DNA from 2 places in the uncultured Faecalibacterium sp. genome. Region 2 is predicted to be linked to the other one. Evidence: a T-box and tRNA genes for the amino acid it is inferred to sense, from the RefSeq annotation. Region 2 holds a T-box; the other holds one or more tRNA genes.

Region 1 (3,410 bases), on a different contig from region 2:
CATGCCCACCATCAACATTTCGCCGTGGCAGAAGTTGACGATGTTCATAACACCGAAAATGATGTTCTGGCCCATACCCATCAGGGAGTAGAAACCGCCCAGCAGGATCCCGTTTACCAGTGCTTGCAAAAAGACTTCCATTGACATCCTCCTGTTCTAAGCATCAGGCGATGGGAACAGATGATGCAAAAACTGCACGCTGCATCCGCCACCGGCCTGTACTCGTGATTGAAAACCGCCCTTGTGGACTCCATTTCCTCCCTTCTGCTCGTACAATTGAAATATCATCTGTATTGTAACGTAAGTGCAGCCTGTATACAAGATATTATTTCTATCAAACTTTGTCATGAATTTATATGGAAAGTGCTAGAATATTCCAGAGTTTTTGGTGTGCAAGTCAATTTTCGCGGTTATAAATGGAGGATTGATGTCAAATTGACATAATTTTGTTACTATTTCAGGTCGGAGATCTGCGGAAAAATGCAGAAAAGCCCGGCAGAAGAGCACCTGAACGTGTTCCCCTGCCGGGCTTTTTATCCATAAAATGGCATGTGGTATTCAAGATGAAGGCGCGCCGCCGCCCTGTCTCGGGTTGTGGTTCCCAGCGTATGCTTCACGCCTTGGAGCGGCGTTCGCATCCCGCTGACCACGGCCCCAGCTTTGCTTCCCTGTACTCCCCTTTTTGTCGCTATGCGACATCTTCCCCCGACCGGGGGAAGTCTTTGCTCGCTGGCGGCGGTCAGCTCAGCTGCAATTCCCGTACGGGTCAAATTAAAAATCCCCCGAACGAATGCAGCGGCAGCTACCACATTAGACATTCCTAGTCGTTGGGACCTGCAACAACGACGACCGCGGCCAGTGGCCGATGCAGGGAGGAGTTGTTGGGGCAGCGGCCAGCAAGACGCAAGTGCCGCCCAAGGCACGCGCGGATGCTGGGAGCCGCAACCCGAGGCACTAAGCAACAGCCCACTGGGCTGATTGCTTACCCTGCTGCGCAGGGCCGTGCTGTTCGATTCCTGTACGGGTCAAATTAAAAATCCCCCGAGCGAATGCAGCGGCAGCAACCACATTAGACATTCCTACAGGATGGGACCCGAACACTAAAAAAGAGCCCACTGGGCTCTTTTTTGCCGCCTGCGGGCGGCCGTGTTCCTTCGATTCCTCGTACGGGTTGCATGAAACAGCTACCACATTAGACATTCCTGGTCGTTGGGACCCGCGCACTAAGCAACAGCCCACTGGGCTGATTGCTTACCCTGCTGCGCAGGGCCGTGCTGTTCGATTCCCGTGCGGGTCAAATTAAAAACGCCCTTGCGCAATGCGCAAAGGCGTTTTTATGACCCGTACGGGAATCGAACCCATGTTACAGCCGTGAAAGGGCCGTGTCTTAACCGCTTGACCAACGGGCCTTAGAAATACAGAGCTTCGCTAAAACCTCCGACTTCCATCGTCCACTACTGCAGACGACCGTCCCCCTAACCTTAGCGAAACTCTGTAAAAGTGGTAGCGGTAACTGGATTTGAACCGGTGACACTTCGGGTATGAACCGAATGCTCTAGCCAACTGAGCTATACCGCCACATATTGTTTGTGCACTTGAACAGTGCTCTATTATTATACCCACAGATACCCCTTTTGTCAACACATATTTTTAAAAAAATCATATTTTTTCGTGTCGTCCAAAATACAAACGAAGATACGCAAAAATCCCGCTTTCCATTGAATAGAAAGCGGGATTTTTCAACCATTTATCCGAGCCTTGTGGAAAAGCCGGTCAATTCTTCAGCCCTTCTTATGGGTGGGAACCATGACCTTCAGGCCGCCCATATACGGCTGCAGCACTTCGGGGATGGTCACGGTGCCGTCGGCCTGCAAATGGTTCTCCAGGAAGGCGATCAGCATACGCGGAGGTGCCACGCAGGTGTTGTTCAGGGTGTGGGCCAGATAGGTCTTGCCGTCCTTGCCCTTCACGCGGATGTGCAGGCGGCGTGCCTGTGCATCGCCCAGATTGGAGCAAGAGCAGACCTCGAAGTACTTCTGCTGGCGGGGGCTCCATGCTTCGATATCGCAGCTCTTCACCTTCAGGTCGGCCAGGTCGCCGGAGCAGCAGTTCAGCTGACGCACCGGGATCTCCATGCTGCGGAACAGCTCCACAGAGTTCTTCCACAGCTTCTCGTACCAGTCAGCGCTCTCGTCGGGGCGGCAGACCACGATCATTTCCTGCTTCTCGAACTGATGGATGCGGTAAATGCCGCGCTCCTCGATGCCGTGAGCGCCCTTTTCCTTGCGGAAGCAGGGGCTGTAGGAGGTCAGGGTCAGGGGCAGAGTGGCCTCGTCCAGAGTCTGGTCGATGAAGCGGCCGATCATGGTGTGCTCGCTGGTACCGATCAGGTACAGGTCCTCACCCTCGATCTTATACATCATGGCATCCATTTCCGGGAAGGACATGACACCCTGCACCACGTTGCCGTGCATCATGAAGGGAGGGATCACATAGGTGAAGCCCTTGTTGATCATAAAGTCGCGGGCATAGGCCAGCACAGCCTCGTGCAGGCGGGCGATGTTGCCCAGCAGATAGTAGAAACCGTTGCCGGCCACGCGGCCTGCAGCGTCCATATCGATGCCGTCGAAGCTCTCCATGATCTCGGTGTGGTACGGAATGGGGAAATCGGGCACCACAGGCTCACCAAAGCGCTGTGCTTCCACGTTGTAGGTATCGTCCGGGCCGATGGGCACGCTGGGATCGATCATCTGCGGGATGGTGTACATGATCTCCTGAATGCGTGCGGACAGGGTCTCTTCTTCCTTTTCCAGCTCAGCCATCTTGTCGGCATCGGCCTTGACGGCGGCATTGTTGGCATCGATCTGAGCCTGCAGCTCGGCCTTCTGTGCCTCATCGGTGCACTTCTTCAGCTGGCCGAACAGGGGGCCGTTGGCCTTGCTCAGCTTGTTGCGGGCAGCCTTGAGGGCTTCCACTTCCTTCAGGCATGCGCGGTACTTGGCATCCTTCTCGATGACCTCGTCCACCAGCGGGAGCTTTGCATCCTGAAACTTCTTCTTGATGTTTTCCTTGACAGCGTCCGGGTTTTCACGGACAAATTTGATATCAAGCATGATTGACTCTCCTTGCTCTATTTCGGTTCGCACAGAAGATCCCCTCCCCTGTGCCGTTCAAAGACGGTCGCCCGCCTTGGATCGCTTTATTCTTCGTTCTGGTACTGTCCCAGCAGGTTGGCAAAGGCCCGCAGCTGCTCGTCTGAATAGAAATGCACGGTCAGCCTGCCCTTGCCGTCGTGGTAGGCCACATTCACCTCGCTGCCCAGCACCTGCTTGAGGCTTTCTTCCACCTCCACCGGCAGGGTGCCGCGCGGCTGGGGCTCTCTGGGCTCCTTTGCGGGCTTTGCCAGCTTT
Region 2 (3,410 bases):
ACCATAGTGCGGATTGACAGCCGGAAAGGGGCCACCATGAATTTGAATCTTTCGGACTGGGATTGGCTGAACGCCGCGCTGGGTGTGCTGTTTTTGTACCGCGGCATCCGGGATCTGTACAATGGCACCGGCACCGGATGGAGCAGTGAGGACGAAAAGAAGCACTTCCGCAAATTTTACGGCATTGCTTCGATCCTTTGCGGTGCACTCTATCTGGTCAACACCTTTCTTCCCAGGGTCGAGCCGCTGCACTCCATTTTGATGGTGGCGGCGCTCGTGTTGTGCGCTGCCCTGCTGATCTCGTATCTGTGCTATACTCTGAGCAGGGACGACAAAACCAAAAAGTGAGGGGTTGCTATGGAAGTCATCTTATCGATCTTAGCCGCCCTTTTCGGCATCGGGTTCGGCATTTTTATGGCGCTGCAGCCGGAGGATGCCATTGCCCTGCATGACCGTGGGCGGTATACGCAGGCACCTGAGCCCACGGAAGAGTACATCAAATTGACCCGGCTGGAGGGCATCGGACTTTCGGTGCTCTGTGCCGTGCTTCTGGTGGTGTTGCTGTTCGCACCCCAATAATACTTTGCAGCTTTCCTCTTGCGTTCGTTTTCTCATCCTGCTACAATGAGAAAAAACGCAGGAGGTATTTTATTATGGTCAAGCATGTGATCCTGTGGCAGCTGAAGGACGAGCTGTCCGATGCCGAAAAAGCCGCCGTCAAGGCAGGCATCAAGGAGGGGCTGGAAGGTCTGGCAGGCAAGGTCCCGGGCCTTGTGGAAGTGCATGTCAACATCAACGGTCTCCCCTCTTCCACTGCCGACCTGATGCTGGACACCACCTTTGAAAGCGCCGAGGCCCTCAAGGGCTACTCCGTCCATCCCGCCCATGTGGCTGTGGCCGACAGCAAGGTGCGGCCCTACACCAAGGCACGGTTCTGTCTGGATTACGAGATTTAATGTTGACAAACCCACCGTTTTTGCGTATTATAGACATAACAATGTAAATTGGCTGTGAAGAGAAGAGTACGCACCGTCTGCGCCTGACAGAAAGCCCGAAGGATGGAACCGGGCAGGCCGCGCGATGCCGAAGATGGTCTCGGAGCTGCGCAGGTGAAAATTGAGCCTGCGACGGGTGCGCCCGTTACCGCGCTGCGCCGTGCTTTTTGGCCCGGCAAAAGGCTGCGCCCGCAAGGGTGCGGCGAAGCAAGGTGGTACCACGAAAGTTTCAGGCTCTCGTCCTTGTCCGGCTCAGTCCGGCAGGATGAGGGCTTTTTTCGTCCCCCGCCAAATCAGGAAAGGAAGAGTATCAACCTATGAGTGAGCACAAGACATTCTACATCACCACTCCCATCTACTACCCCAGCGACAAACTGCACATCGGCCACAGCTATACCACTGTCGCCTGCGACGCACTGGCACGCTTCAAGCGGATGCAGGGCTATGACGTCATGTTCCTGACCGGCACCGACGAGCACGGCCAGAAGATTCAGGATAAGGCCGCCGACGCCGGTGTGACCCCCAAGGAATACGTGGACAAGATCGTAGCCACCGTCAAGGATCTGTGGAAGCTGCTGGACGTCAGCTACGACCGCTTCATCCGCACCACCGACGACTACCACATGGAGTCCTGCCAGAAAATTTTCACCAAGCTGTATGAGCAGGGCGACATCTACAAGGGCGAGTACATCGGCCACTACTGCAAGCCCTGCGAGAGCTTCTGGACTGACAGCCAGCTGGTGGACGGAAAGTGCCCGGACTGCGGCCGCGAAGTGTACGACGCACACGAGGAAGCCTACTTCTTCAAGACCAGCAAGTATGCTGACCGCCTGCTGAAGCTCTACGAGGAGAACCCCCAGTTCATCCAGCCCGAGAGCCGCAAGAACGAGATGATCGCCTTCATCAAGCAGGGCCTGCAGGATACCTGCGTGTCCCGCACCTCCGTGAAGTGGGGCATCCCCGTGCCCTTCGACCCCAAGCACACCATGTATGTGTGGGTGGACGCCCTGAGCAACTATATCTCCGCGCTGGGCTACGGCAACGAAAAATATCACGACTATGACAAGTTCTGGCCTGCCGACTTGCACATGGTGGGCAAGGAGATCCTGCGCTTCCACACCATTCTGTGGCCTGCCATGCTGATGGCACTGGATCTGCCCCTGCCCAAGCGGGTGTTCGGCCACGGCTGGCTGCTGATGAACGGCGGCAAGATGTCCAAGTCCGTGGGCAATGTGGTGGACCCCGTGATCCTGTGCGACCGCTACGGCGTGGATGCCATCCGCTACTTCCTGCTGCGTGAGATTCCCTTCGGCAACGATGGCATGTTCACCAACGAAGCCCTGATCACCCGCATCAACAGCGATCTGGCGAACGATTTGGGCAACCTGCTCAGCCGCACCGTCGCCATGTGCGAGAAGTACTTCGGCGGCACCGTGCACAATGTGGCCGGTACCGAAGCCATCGACACCGAGCTGGAGACCATGGTCAACGAGCTGACCGCCAAGGTCACGGCCGACATGGACAGCCTGACCATCCCGCAGGCCCTGATGGAGATCTTTGCGGTCATCCAGCGCGCCAACAAGTACATCGACGAGACCGCTCCCTGGGCGCTGGCCAAGGACGAGGCCAACAAGCCGCGTCTGGAGAGCGTGCTGTACCACCTGTGCGAGGCACTGCGCGTGTGCGGCATCCTGCTGAACGCATACCTGCCCACCACCGCGCCCAAGATGATGGAACAGCTGGGTCTGGACGCATCTGCTCTGGACCTGACCAAGACCACCTACGGCGCACAGGAGACCTACACCGTGCACAAGGGCGAGGCACTGTTCCCCCGCATCGATGTGGCAAAGGAAATTGCCCACCTGAAGGAAGAGGACGAGAAACGCAAGGCCGCTGCCGAAGCTGCCAACAAGGCCAAGGCCGAAGCAGAGAAGAAGGCTGCCGCCCCCGCCGAGGAGAGCACCGTGGACTTTACCCACGAGGAAGAGATCGACTTTGACACCTTCTGCAAGGTGGAGCTGCGCGTGGCCGAGGTGCGCGCCTGCGAGAACCTGAAGGAGAGCAAGAAGCTGCTGCACCTGACCGTGTTCGACGGCGAGCGGGAGCGCTGCATCCTTTCCGGCATTGCAAAGTGGTTCAAGCCGGAAGACCTGATCGGTAAGAAGATCGGCATTGTGTGCAATCTGGCTCCCCGCCCGATGATGAAGGGCAAGTACGTCAGCGAGGGCATGATCTTTGCTGCTGATACCGCCGACGGCGGCTGCTCCATCGCTTTCTACGGCGACGACACCCCCGTAGGCAGCCGCATCCACTGAGCCATGGAAACTGTAAAGCTTTCCCGTGCCGAAAGGCTGGATAAAATTTTCGGCACGTCAGTGTTTGCCGTGCTGCTGGCCATTTTCTGCAATGTACTGT

Evidence for each region. The T-box of region 2 lies ahead of metG (methionine--tRNA ligase). A T-box ahead of a tRNA ligase gene usually reads a tRNA of that ligase, here a tRNA-Met.
Region 1: it encodes a tRNA-Met, which carries the amino acid that the T-box ahead of metG (methionine--tRNA ligase) is inferred to sense. The anticodon was not compared.

Annotation. Positions count from the first base shown of each region.
Region 1 covers NZ_FMFG01000016.1:436-3,845, reverse strand. The annotation lists gene QZL71_RS07225 (branched-chain amino acid ABC transporter permease) at 1-141, opposite strand, end outside; tRNA gene QZL71_RS07220 (tRNA-Glu) at 1,338-1,409, opposite strand; tRNA gene QZL71_RS07215 (tRNA-Met) at 1,502-1,578, opposite strand; gene serS (serine--tRNA ligase) at 1,782-3,113, opposite strand; partial or broken gene QZL71_RS07205 (ParB/RepB/Spo0J family partition protein) at 3,200-3,410, opposite strand, start outside.
Region 2 covers NZ_FMFG01000004.1:43,199-46,608, forward strand. The annotation lists gene QZL71_RS02680 (hypothetical protein) at 1-17, shown strand, start outside; gene QZL71_RS02685 (hypothetical protein) at 37-348, shown strand; gene QZL71_RS02690 (hypothetical protein) at 358-579, shown strand; gene QZL71_RS02695 (Dabb family protein) at 654-956, shown strand; T-box leader at 1,002-1,243, shown strand; gene metG (methionine--tRNA ligase) at 1,313-3,310, shown strand; gene QZL71_RS02705 (DMT family transporter) at 3,314-3,410, shown strand, end outside.